3 linked regions of the Heyndrickxia acidicola genome follow. The protein of the gene in region 1 interacts with the protein of each later gene in a pairwise test. Links are inferred from orthologs where the notes say so. Each region holds a gene or a part of one and is shown in the gene's direction. Other genes may lie near its edges. The genes, in order: groL, grpE and A5N88_RS13060.

Region 1 (4,281 bases):
AGCTGCATTTACACCAATTAAATGCTCAATAATGGCTCCTGCATATTGGGCGGCAAATGCCATGAATATCCCGCCAACCGCCCATAATAATGACTGGCCAATGGGCATAGGGCTGATTCTCTCCTCCTGATTGCGTATCGACTTTTTGTAAAGAGGAAGAATAATAATCAATGCGGCAATAAAACTAATGACAATCCAGCTGGGAAGGGCGATATGTGCCATTTGTGCTTTTGATTCATGAAAAACATAGATTCCTAAAGCGGCAACAACCGGTATTCCGATAATGCCTGAAAGCTGCATAACAATATATGTGATTAAAATATAAATGTACTCTTTTTTCACGTCATGTATCCTTTCCTGTAGCTTGTAATGTATATGGAAAAGAGTTCATTCGGATCTCATGTAAAAACCAGAACACTGTCCATTCTACTATTGTACAGCAATCTATTCAAATGAGAAGGCTGGCGCAAAACTCCGTTATATTTTATGAGAAATGTATTGCTGATATGTATAAGGATAAAAAGGATACATAAACTTTGATGGTGCCTGTGTTTTCGTAAGGTTCTTTTCGTAAACTATGTTACTATTTGACACAAAAATGATTGAAAATCCAAATTCAGTATTAATGCTTTTGAATAACCTTCGAAAAGATGCCGCGAAGATAGTCCGCATACGGAAAGTTTCTTTGTACATAAAGCACCAATCTATGCGAAAACAGTCTTTTGTAAAATTATTAAAAAATTTAGGTTTACAGACTTGCAAAATGTGAGTGAATTAATTATTATAATAATTGTGTTAGCACTCAGAGATGTCGAGTGCTAATAAAGAAAATTTACATACTATTTTTGAGGAGGTTGTTTCACTTGTTAAAACCACTAGGTGATCGCGTCGTAATTGAATTAGTAGAATCAGAAGAAAAAACTGCTAGCGGTATTGTTCTGCCTGACTCTGCAAAAGAAAAACCACAAGAAGGCAAAGTAGTGGCTGTAGGTACTGGACGTGTTTTAGATAGCGGTGAGCGTGTTGCGCTGGAGGTATCTGAAGGCGATCGAATCATCTTCTCTAAATATGCTGGTACAGAAGTGAAATACCAAGGCACAGAATACTTAATCCTTCGTGAAAGTGACATTTTAGCTGTACTAGGCTAATCTGGTTTGTTTATAAAGCATAACTAAATCATTAGAATTACGAGGAGGTAAAGTTAAAATGGCAAAAGAAATTAAATTCAGCGAAGAAGCTCGTCGTGCGATGCTTCGCGGTGTAGATAAATTGGCAGATGCAGTAAAAGTAACATTAGGACCTAAAGGACGTAACGTCGTTCTTGAGAAAAAATTCGGTTCTCCGCTTATCACAAATGATGGTGTAACGATTGCTAAAGAAATCGAATTAGAAGATGCATTTGAAAACATGGGTGCTAAATTAGTATCTGAAGTAGCAAGCAAAACAAATGATGTTGCCGGTGACGGAACAACAACTGCAACTGTTCTTGCCCAAGCAATGATTCGTGAAGGCTTGAAAAACGTAACAGCTGGCGCAAACCCTGTCGGCATCCGTAAAGGGATTGAAAAAGCTGTAACAACTGCTGTTGAAGAGCTTAAAGCAATCTCTAAGCCAATCGAAAACAAAGAATCAATTGCACAGGTTGCTGCAATCTCAGCTGCTGATGAAGAAGTTGGCCAACTGATTGCAGAAGCGATGGAACGTGTTGGCAACGACGGCGTTATTACAATTGAAGAATCAAAAGGCTTCTCTACAGAACTTGATGTAGTAGAAGGTATGCAATTTGACCGCGGCTATGCTTCTCCATACATGGTGACAGATTCTGATAAGATGGAAGCGGTTCTTGATAACCCTTATATCTTAATTACAGACAAAAAGATCTCAAGCATTCAAGAAATCCTGCCTGTACTTGAGCAAGTCGTTCAACAAGGCAAGCCATTGCTTTTGATTGCAGAAGATGTTGAAGGTGAAGCACTTGCAACTCTAGTTGTGAACAAGCTTCGCGGAACATTCAATGCTGTAGCAGTTAAAGCTCCTGGATTCGGTGACCGCCGTAAAGCTATGCTTGAAGACATCGCTGTTCTAACTGGCGGTGAAGTAATTACTGAAGAATTAGGACTTGATCTTAAATCCGCTACAATCGATTCTTTAGGCCGTGCAGCTAAAGTAGTTGTTACGAAAGAAAACACAACGATTGTTGAAGGTGCTGGAGATTCTGCAAACATTTCAGCCCGCGTAAACCAAATCCGTGTTCAATTAGAAGAAACTACTTCTGAATTTGACCGTGAAAAATTACAAGAGCGTCTTGCTAAGCTTGCAGGCGGCGTTGCAGTGATAAAAGTAGGTGCTGCAACTGAAACAGAATTAAAAGAGCGCAAGCTTCGCATTGAAGATGCTTTAAACTCAACACGTGCAGCTGTTGAAGAAGGTATCGTTTCCGGCGGAGGAACTGCTTTTGTTAACGTTTATAACAAAGTTGCTTCCATTGCTGCAGAGGGCGATGTGCAAACTGGTATTAACATCGTACTTCGTTCATTAGAAGAGCCTGTGCGCCAAATTGCACACAACGCTGGTCTTGAAGGATCTGTTATCGTAGATCGTCTTAAGAAAGAAGAAGCAGGCGTTGGTTTCAATGCAGCTAACGGCGAGTGGGTAAACATGATCGAAGCTGGTATCGTGGATCCTACTAAGGTTTCTCGTTCTGCACTTCAAAATGCAGCCTCAGTAGCAGCGATGCTATTAACAACTGAAGCAGTTGTAGCTGACAAACCTGAAGAAAACGGCGGCATGCCTGATATGAGCGGCATGGGCGGAATGGGCGGCATGGGTGGAATGATGTAATTCTTCCCTGAGGCCTACAGGTTTTAGGTGAAAATAAAAGCAGGTATGTTCGTAGAGGCCTATCATTTTTATGAATGATAGGCCTCTTTTTTGATGATAAAAGAAGAATGTATATTAGAGCTTCGTTAAAGGACGCTGTTGTTCTTTACTGTAAAATGAGATGGAAAACGAGCAGTTATCAACATAAGAAGCTTTAAAAACCATATGAAAAATCCACGGTCTTATTCGTGCTATCAGGCGGCTTCCGTATAATAAAAAAGAACATCCAGTGCTCCCCGGAGAATATGGGAACGCTGGATGTTCTTTAGGTTCTCTATTTAGTTGACAAAAACCTTCAAATGGCTTTCTTCAAATATTTACCAGAACCATTCAATTGATTCTGTATCTTAAATCGTATAATTGATTTTTTATCGGTATAACTTCTCCAGAATGAAAACAGGAAAATCGATATTAGAGCAATTTGAGGAGAAAATAAAGGTTCATCAAAAATGCCAGTTAAAATACATACCGGTAATGCAAACATAAAATACTCATCTAATGGTTTTATTTTACGGATAAATAATAATAGGTATTTGTAAAAGTTTACGATTAAAAGAAGGAAAAATGGTACACCGCCTACAATTCCATATTCCGTTATAGCCCCCAAATACATATCGTGCGAATGCGGAATATCTGAGAGTGAGTGCGGAATCTTTTTATACGTAAGCTGCAATAGCTTCGTAAATTCTTGCTGGAATCCCAGTGGAGTCGTTCCGAAAACCGGGTGAAGCTTCCATAATTTAAAGCTGAATTCCCATATTTGTTTTCTGTTATTCATTGAGTGATCCACTAATGCACTTCTCGGCATCAAGTTAAACAGCCGCTTAAATTGGAGCAGTGATACAATCGCAATCATCATAAAAGCAGTTTTATTCAGCCTTATTAAAAAGAGCATATATAGAAGGCACATGACTGCAAATCCGGAACGTGATCCTGTATCGAAAATCCCGAAAGAAAGAATAAATAAAATGGGAAGATGCCAAATAATCGATAATGATTGTTTTTTTCGTATAGCAATCAACGTTTCCGCAAGTAAAAAAGCTAAAGAAAGTAACAGCAGATACATATTGAAATTCGGATTATAAAAACAACCGGTAAGTCGTGTATTGTCTTGTGTAGCTGTATCACCAAATAAAACAGTACCAGTCAGCATCCCTGCAAAATTAGAAAAATGTATCCATTTTGTAGCCCATCCAATAAAACAGCTGTACAGCCCGCCAAAGATGATTAGCCAGCGATATTGTTTGAAAGAAACCTTAGATTCTTTTGAAAGAGTTTTTACATAGAGGCCCCAATATCCGATAATCATGATACTTACGAGTATATATGATATATTCTTCAGCACAATCGAAGCACCGATAGAAGCAATAAACATACAAAGAAAAAAGAAAAAATCAATAG
Region 2 (4,039 bases), 2.8 Mb from region 1 along the record:
TCTTTAATTTGCAAAGAAAAGGAAAACTATCTTTGCCAACGGAAGATTCAGAGGCCAATATGTACAGTCTTCTAATGAACGAAATGGAGAAAGCTGGTTATCATCAATACGAAATTAGTAATTTTGCCAAGCCTGGGTTTGAAAGTCGGCATAATTTGGTGTATTGGAATAATGAGGAATATTTCGGTTTTGGAGCAGGCGCCCATGGCTATATTAATGGTGTAAGGGGATCAAACTACGGCCCGTTGAAAAAATACATGGATCCGTTGAAGAACTGGGAGCTTCCGGTTCAAGAAGAGCATCTTTTGACCAAAAAAGAAAAAATGGAAGAAGAGCTGTTTCTTGGCCTGAGAAAAAATGAAGGTGTCAGCATGACCCGTTTCAAAGAAAAATTTAATGAGCAGCTTATTACCATTTTTAACAACCCGATTCAAGATCTGAATGGCAGGGGATTAATTGAAATTAGTGGAGATCGAGTGCGATTGTCAAAAAAAGGCCGTTTTCTGGGAAATGAAGTGTTTGAAGCCTTTTTAATTGTTTAGGCTTCTCTTAAAATAACTTTATTGCGGGTTCAAAGCATCAAGCCGGCCACTACTAATAATTATGACCTTTTCATAATGGGAGAAGACATAATGAGCATCGTGTCTCTGTATAAGATTAATGTAATCCTATGTGGATTTGAGGGGACGGTAGGAGCGTGTGACGAGGAGGCTTCCTGCAGCCTGCGGAAAGCGAGTGCATACAGTGTAAATCAACCAACATGAAGGAAAGAGCGCAAACAGTGTCACAGTAAATTCCTGTGTTGATGTAAAGGCGAAATTGATTGAGCGAATGTTCGAGACTCCTGCGGGAAAAACCGGTAAAGGGGAGACCCCGCAGGAGCAGGCTGCAGGGAAGCTTTCAGACCGCCTGTGGAAAGCGTGCCTGCAGCAGACATCAACTGGTATGATGAACAGAGTCATTGATTATGGAATTGGCTAATTCATATGTAAAATCATTGACATCAACAGCCGATTTTGATAATTTATTAGTATCATTAGCACTCGGCTTTGATGAGTGCTAACAGAGGTGATGAACGTTGTTAACAGATCGCCAGCTTCTTGTATTGAAGGTAATCATTGACGATTTTATCCGATCTGCGCAACCTGTCGGCTCCAGGACCCTTTCTAAAAAAGATGAAATTTCCTTCAGCTCTGCTACCATACGAAATGAAATGGCGGATTTGGAGGATATGGGTTTTATTGAAAAGACTCATACTTCCTCAGGAAGAATACCTTCTGAGAAAGGGTACAGATATTATGTCGATAACATTTTATCTCCGCAAAAGCTCGACAAGCAAATCATTTCACAAATTCATTCTATTTTCATTGACCGGATTTATGAAATGGAAAAGCTGGTGCAAAAATCAGCGCAAATTTTATCGGAATTAACGAATTATACTGCTATCCTATTAGGGCCTGCAGTAAAAGAAAATAAATTAAAAAGGCTGCAAATTGTTCCTTTAAATCAGGAAACAGCGGTGGCCATCATCATTACGGACACCGGTCACGTAGAGAACCGGATGTTTACTCTTCCGCACGGCTTTAATTTAGGAGACTTGGAAAAGCTGGTGAATATATTAAATGCAAAGCTGGCTGATGTCCCTATTAATGAGCTGCGAGATAAAATCTATAAAGAAGTTGTTCAAATCCTGAGGGCTCATATTGAGAATTATGATGCAATGCTTCATTCTTTCTCTGATGCATTGAACGTCCATCAGCACGAAAAGATTTTCTTTGGCGGAAAAAGCAATATTTTAAACCAGCCTGAATTCAATGATATTCACAAGATTCGCTCTTTAATGGAAATGATTGAAGGGGAAAAAGGAGTTTATGAGTTATTTAAGCATACTCCTGCAGGCATTCATGTTAAAATTGGAAAAGAAAATCAATTGTCTGAGATGGAAGACTGCAGTATCATTACTGCGACCTATTCCATCGGACAAGAACCTGTAGGCACAATTGCCTTACTGGGACCGATTAGAATGGAATATTCACGGGTTATCAGCATTGTTGATTTTTTAAGTCATGATATGTCCAGAGCTTTGACAAGATTGTATCAAGGCTAAACATTGTGGACATATTGAGTATAGAAAATTAATACTGGAAACCATTGTGCAGCAATTAATGGTTTCTAGTGTTTTCCCATGCACAAACACATGAACTTTAAAAACAGAGCTGAATGATTCCTTTAAAGGGGGTGAAAACAATGGCAGATGAGCAAAAACAAATGGAAGATCAAGAAACCATTCATCAGGAAACTGAAGAAAAAGAAGCGGCAGAGGCTATTTTTGCTGAAGGGACACCTGAAGCTGAAACAGAGGCTGCTGATGATATAAAGCAATCTGAGCAATTGGCTGAATTACAGGCTAAGCTTGATGAGAGTGAAGACCGCTATATACGTCTTCGTGCTGATTTTGACAATTTCCGCCGCCGGATGCAATTGGACCGTGAAGCGAGTGAAAAATATAGAGCACAAGCCTTAATTACAAATCTTTTACCAGCCATTGATAATTTTGAGCGTGCCATGCAGATTACTCCTGATAACGAGCAGACAAAACAATTGCTCCAGGGAGTAGAAATGGTTTATAAAAGCATTCAGGAAGCTCTTAAACAAGAAGGCATTGAAATAATTGAGTCAGTGGGAAAAGAATTTGATCCTTATTATCACCAGGCCATTATGCAGGTTGAGGATGAGAGCTATGGATCAAATGTAGTAGTGGAAGAATTCCAAAAAGGCTACATTCTGAAAGACCGCGTCATTCGTCCTTCCATGGTGAAGGTAAATCAATAATTCTAGAAAACTACATATTCGTAAGGGAGGCAATTGAACATGAGCAAAATTATCGGGATTGACTTAGGTACAACAAACTCATGTGTATCTGTTCTGGAAGGCGGAGAGCCAAAAGTTATTCCAAATCCAGAAGGCAACAGAACAACACCTTCTGTTGTTGCGTTTAAAAATGGCGAGCGCCAGGTTGGTGAGGTAGCAAAACGTCAGGCAATTACAAATCCTAACACTATCATTTCTATTAAACGTTATATGGGTACAGACCATAAAACTACTGTTGAGGGAAAAGATTATACTCCACAGGAAATTTCTGCAATGATCCTTCAGTATCTAAAGTCTTTTGCAGAAGACTACCTTGGAGAAACAGTTGAAAAAGCTGTTATTACAGTTCCAGCTTACTTCAATGATTCACAGCGCCAGGCTACTAAAGATGCCGGACGTATTGCCGGTTTGGAAGTTGAACGTATTATCAATGAGCCTACTGCAGCAGCATTAGCATACGGTCTTGATAAAATGGATGAAGACCAAACCATTCTTGTTTATGACCTTGGCGGCGGTACATTTGACGTATCTATCCTTGAATTGGGAGACGGCGTATTCGAAGTTCGCGCTACTGCTGGTGACAATAAACTTGGCGGTGACGACTTTGACCAGGTTATTATTGATTATTTAGTACAGGAGTTTAAAAAAGAAAATGGCATTGACCTTTCAAAAGATAAAATGGCATTACAGCGCTTAAAGGATGCAGCAGAAAAGGCGAAAAAGGATCTTTCCGGTGTTACTTCAACACAAGTTTCACTGCCATTCATTACAGCAGGAGAAGCAGGTCCGCTTCATTTAGAAGTAACTCTTTCCCGTGCGAAATTTGAAGAACTTTCTGCAGAACTTGTTGAGCGTACAATGGGGCCGACACGCCAGGCATTAAAGGATGCAGGCTTATCAGCTAATGAAATAGATAAAGTTATCCTTGTTGGGGGTTCTACACGTATCCCTGCTGTTCAGGAAGCCATCCGTAAAGCACTTGGCAAAGAGCCGCACAAAGGTGTAAACCCTGATGAAGTTGTGGCAATGGGTGCTGCAATCCAGGGCGGTGTGTTGACTGGTGATGTGAAAGATGTTGTTCTTCTGGACGTAACACCACTTTCTTTAGGAATTGAAACAATGGGCGGAGTTGCAACAAAGCTTATTGAACGCAATACAACAATTCCAA
Region 3 (4,206 bases), 270 kb from region 1 along the record:
GCTGTAAATTTGTTTTAAGCGTTCAATATCTTCACCGCACAGTGTTAAGATTCTTGGTGTATCATGGCTTCCAACGAGATTAAAGGCTACTTCATTGATCGTTTTTGGATACATGTGAATGACATGGCTCATATTTTCAATGAATTCCTTTACCCCAATTGTGCGTTTTGCAAATAGATTTATGATATTTGTTGTAAAAGGGTAATTCATCACTGCATCAAATTGATCGCCCCGCAGCCACGGCATTGAATCATGCCAGATTTCACCCAGGATATACAGGTCAGGCTTAATCGCCTTTACTTCTTTACGGAAATCACGCCAGAAGGCATGGTCCACTTCGTTTGCTACATCCAAACGCCAGCCGTCGATATTAAATTCTCTTACCCAATAACGTCCTACCTCTAATAAATACTCACGGACATCTGGATTTTCGGTATTTAATTTTGGCATAAAAGGAGTGAAGGCAAAGGTATCGTAATTTGGTCTTGGCTCAGTAACAAGCGGAAACTCATGAATATGGAACCAATTTTTATAGACTGACTTCTCTCCGTTCTTTAAAACATCCTGGAACTGAGGGAAATAAAAGCCGCTATGATTAAAGACGGCATCAAGCATCACCTTTATGCCGTTTTGGTGGCAGACCTCGATGAGTTTTTTTAAGGTTTCTTTACTTCCGAATTGGGGATCGATTTCCATATAATCAATCGTATCGTATTTATGATTTGAATACGCCTTGAATATAGGAGTAAAGTAAATACCGCTGATGCCTAATTCTTTTAGGTAATCAATATGGTCAATGACGCCCTCCATATCTCCGCCAAAGAAATTGTTGGGCGCTGGTTCCTCGCTTCCCCAAGGCAAAGCGCCGTCAGGGTCGTTGTCTTTATTGCCATTGGCAAACCTTTCAGGAAATATTTGATACCATACCGTATTTTTTACCCAGTCAGGAGCCCGAAAGATATCAGCATCATTCATAAAAGGAAAACAGAAGTAATAAGCTGTATCATCTACTGGTGCTTCCGTGTAATAGCCTTTTTCTGTATATACAGCTGATTCTGCACCATCATCTAAAATGAAGCCGTACCTAAGGCGCTTGAAAGGAGGCTTCAAAGAAATGAACCAGTAATCAAACAGCTGATCACTGCCGCTTTTCTTCATGGAAGCTTCAGCCGTTATCCATTTTCCGTCTACCCAATTATATGGATCCCCATGGATAAGGCTGACTTTCTTAATATCTCCTTTTTGAGTGCGAATTTGAATGTGAAGCTCTCCATTTGTGCAAACGTATGCATAATTGTCTTTAGGTCTATGATAAATTGCCTCTTTTAACAAACTCGTCATTCTCCTTCCAAAATCATGATTATTTTAAGAGTATTTGAGTATATTTTGAAAGTCAATAAAATAATTTAAATATGAAAGGGTTTGCAAAAAAACATCTGAAAATAATTTTTGTAAATTTTTTAAAAAAAGTAGTTGTAAATTCCTATAAACCATTTATAATTAACTCTAGTTGCGCAATCGTTTTCACAAATGTAAGCGTTCTTTTATGTAAGCGGTTAAGCGCTGCGAAATTCTATTATTATTTAAAAGGTGGGGGAAAAATGAAAAAGACACTATCGGTTTTTGCGATGGCTGTTGTGATAGCCGGTGCTCTTGCTGCATGTGGACCAACAAATAACTCAAGCAGCAATAATACTAGCTCAAAAGGCACTACTGCTTCTAAACCTGCTAAATTAGTAGTCTGGGAAGATCAAAAAAAATCAGGCTGGCTTCAAAAAGTAGCAGCAGATTTCAAAAAGAAGTACGGCATTACAGTTGAATACAAAGAAGTTGAAATGGCAACGAAAATGGGTCAGCAATTGCGTTTAGACGGTCCTGCAGGAAAAGGTCCGGATATCGTAACTCTTCCTCATGACCAAATCGGCCAAGTCGTTACAGAAGGGCTAATTGCTCCGCTTAACGTAGATCAAAGTGTAGTAAATAGATTCTCTAAATCATCTATTGCTGCAGAAACTTATAAAGGAAAGCTATACGGCCTTCCTAAGTCAACGGAAACACCGGTATTTGTTTATAACAAAGATCTAATGAAGACGCCTCCTAAAACAATGGAGGATCTGTATAACTTCTCTAAAGGCTTTACCAAAAACGGAAATTACGGTTTCCTTGCTCTTTTTGACAACTACTACTTTGCACATGGAATCATGGCCAGCATGGGTTCATATGTATTCAAAAACAACAATGGCACGCTTGACCCGAATGACCTTGGCTTAAATAATGCCGGAGCTATTCAAGGTGCTAATTACATGGCTAAATGGTATAAAGAAGGCTTATTCCCTAGAGGAATCATTGGTGCTAACGGTGGATCTACTGTCGATGGACTTTTCACACAAGGTAAAGTAGCTTCCGTTATGAACGGTCCTTGGGCATTCCAGCCATACACATCTGCAGGAATCAAAATTGGCATGACAGCTATGCCTACGCTTAATGGACAACACATTAAAACATTCATGGGTGTTAAAGGATGGCATGTATCTGCATTCTCTAAGAACCAAGAATGGGCTACAAAGCTTGTTGACTTCATGACATCTGATGAAAATGCTAAATATCGCTTCACACAAACACAAGAGGTTCCACCAAACGTTGCTCTTTTAAATGATCCTGTTATTAAAGATAACGAAGGTGCAAAAGCTGTAGCAGAACAATCACAATATGCTGAACCAATGCCAAATATCCCTGAAACTGCACAAGTTTGGACTCCAATGGGTAATGCATTGCAAACAGTTGTAACTGGCAAAGCGGATGCTAAAACAGCTCTAGATAACGCTGTTAAACAAATTAAAGATCAAATTAAGTCTACGAAGTAATCTAATGAAGCAGCAGTATCTAAGAGATGCTGCTGCTTCTAAAATAGTTCAAAGGCTTTATGAGGAAGAAATGTTTTTTTCTTCATAAAGCCTTTGAGCTTACTATATGCAATCAAGAAAGGGGCGGCTTAGGATGCTTGAGACAGCACCACTATCCTACTCAACCAGCCATCGTAAAAAAGCACTTATTCTATCCATTATTCCAGGCTTAGGCCAGCTTTATAATAAACAGATATTTAAAGGAATTGCTTTTCTAGTATTAAGCGCAGCGTTCATCTATGTCTTTGGCAATCTGCTGAACATGGGTCTATGGGGTCTCGTGACTTTGGGAACCGAATTACCCCGGGATAACTCAGTTTACTTATTAGTAGAAGGAATTCTTGCAGTGATTGTTATTTTATTCGGCCTCGGATTTTATTCCTTCAATCTGCGGGATGCCTATAAAACAGGCTTGAAACGCGACCTGAATGAACCGGTTTCCTCATTAAAGGAACAATATCATAATCTTACGCAAAGCGGTTTCCCTTATTTAATCATGTCACCAGGATTCTTGCTTCTCGTATTTGTGGTTATTTTCCCGCTTATTTTCGTTATCCTTCTTGCTTTTACAAATTATGATTTATACCACTCACCGCCTGCAAATCTATTTAAATGGGTTGGCCTTAATAACTTTACTTCCATTTTTACAGTGGATATCTGGCGCCAAACCTTCTTCTCTGTTTTAGCTTGGACAATTGTTTGGACTTTTGTTGCTACAACATGCCAGGTTGCTTTGGGCATTTTTCTTGCTATCGTTGTAAACCAAAAGGATATTAAAGGAAAAGCCATCATCCGTACAATTTTCATCCTGCCATGGGCCGTTCCTTCATTCGTTTCTATTCTGGTATTCGCCGGCATGTTTAATGAGTCGTTTGGAACCATTAACGAAAATATACTTGCATTCTTTGGTATTCATGGTCTTCCATGGATGACAAATCCTTTTTATACAAAGGTTGCATTGATACTGATTCAAAGCTGGCTGGGATTCCCGTTCATTTTTGCAATGACAACAGGGGTGCTTCAATCAATTCCTGGAGAGCTTTATGAAGCAGCTACAGTGGATGGTGCATCCAGGTTTCAACAGTTTAGAAACATTACATTGCCGCTGGTCTTAATTGCAACAGCGCCTGTTTTAATTACTCAATACACATTTAATTTTAATAACTTCAGTATTATTTACTTGTTTAACGGCGGCGGTCCTGCTGTATCCGGCCAGAACGCTGGAGGCACAGATATTTTAATCTCCTGGATATACCAGCTGACAATGAACTCTGCTGAATATTCAAAAGCAGCAACACTTACA

What was found.
Region 2: the proteins of groL (region 1) and grpE interact in binary tests that used the Escherichia coli proteins (3 or more experiments, as listed by UniProt). The link is inferred for Heyndrickxia acidicola from one-to-one orthologs.
Region 3: the proteins of groL (region 1) and A5N88_RS13060 interact in binary tests that used the Escherichia coli proteins (3 or more experiments, as listed by UniProt). The link is inferred for Heyndrickxia acidicola from one-to-one orthologs.

The regions. Positions count from the first base shown.
Region 1 is NZ_KV440953.1:3,046,351-3,050,631, reverse strand. The notes cover bases 552-3,523. They hold groL (chaperonin GroEL), read left to right. Parts: upstream 552-1,206; coding sequence 1,207-2,841; downstream 2,842-3,523. Other genes in these bases: A5N88_RS14190 (O-antigen ligase family protein), read right to left, coding at 3,176-3,523; groES (co-chaperone GroES), read left to right, coding at 864-1,148. Outside these bases: A5N88_RS14205 (CPBP family intramembrane glutamic endopeptidase), read right to left, coding at 1-342; more of A5N88_RS14190, read right to left, coding at 3,524-4,225.
Region 2 is NZ_KV440953.1:286,180-290,218, forward strand. The notes cover bases 1,310-4,039. They hold grpE (nucleotide exchange factor GrpE), read left to right. Parts: upstream 1,310-2,247; coding sequence 2,248-2,832; downstream 2,833-4,039. Other genes in these bases: hrcA (heat-inducible transcriptional repressor HrcA), read left to right, coding at 1,310-2,107; dnaK (molecular chaperone DnaK), read left to right, coding at 2,872-4,039. Also shown: radical SAM family heme chaperone HemW, read left to right, coding at 1-542; A5N88_RS26035 (hypothetical protein), read left to right, coding at 633-764; A5N88_RS24625 (hypothetical protein), read left to right, coding at 820-981; more of hrcA, read left to right, coding at 1,079-1,309. UniProt on the Escherichia coli protein: Participates actively in the response to hyperosmotic and heat shock by preventing the aggregation of stress-denatured proteins, in association with DnaK and GrpE. It is the nucleotide exchange factor for DnaK and may function as a thermosensor.
Region 3 is NZ_KV440953.1:2,780,115-2,784,320, reverse strand. Bases 836-3,732 are described here. They hold A5N88_RS13060 (extracellular solute-binding protein), read left to right. Parts: upstream 836-1,601; coding sequence 1,602-2,864; downstream 2,865-3,732. Other genes in these bases: A5N88_RS13055 (carbohydrate ABC transporter permease), read left to right, coding at 2,998-3,732; A5N88_RS13065 (glycoside hydrolase family 13 protein), read right to left, coding at 836-1,332. In the rest of the region: more of A5N88_RS13065, read right to left, coding at 1-835; more of A5N88_RS13055, read left to right, coding at 3,733-4,206. UniProt on the Escherichia coli protein: Part of the ABC transporter complex MalEFGK involved in maltose/maltodextrin import. Binds maltose and higher maltodextrins such as maltotriose.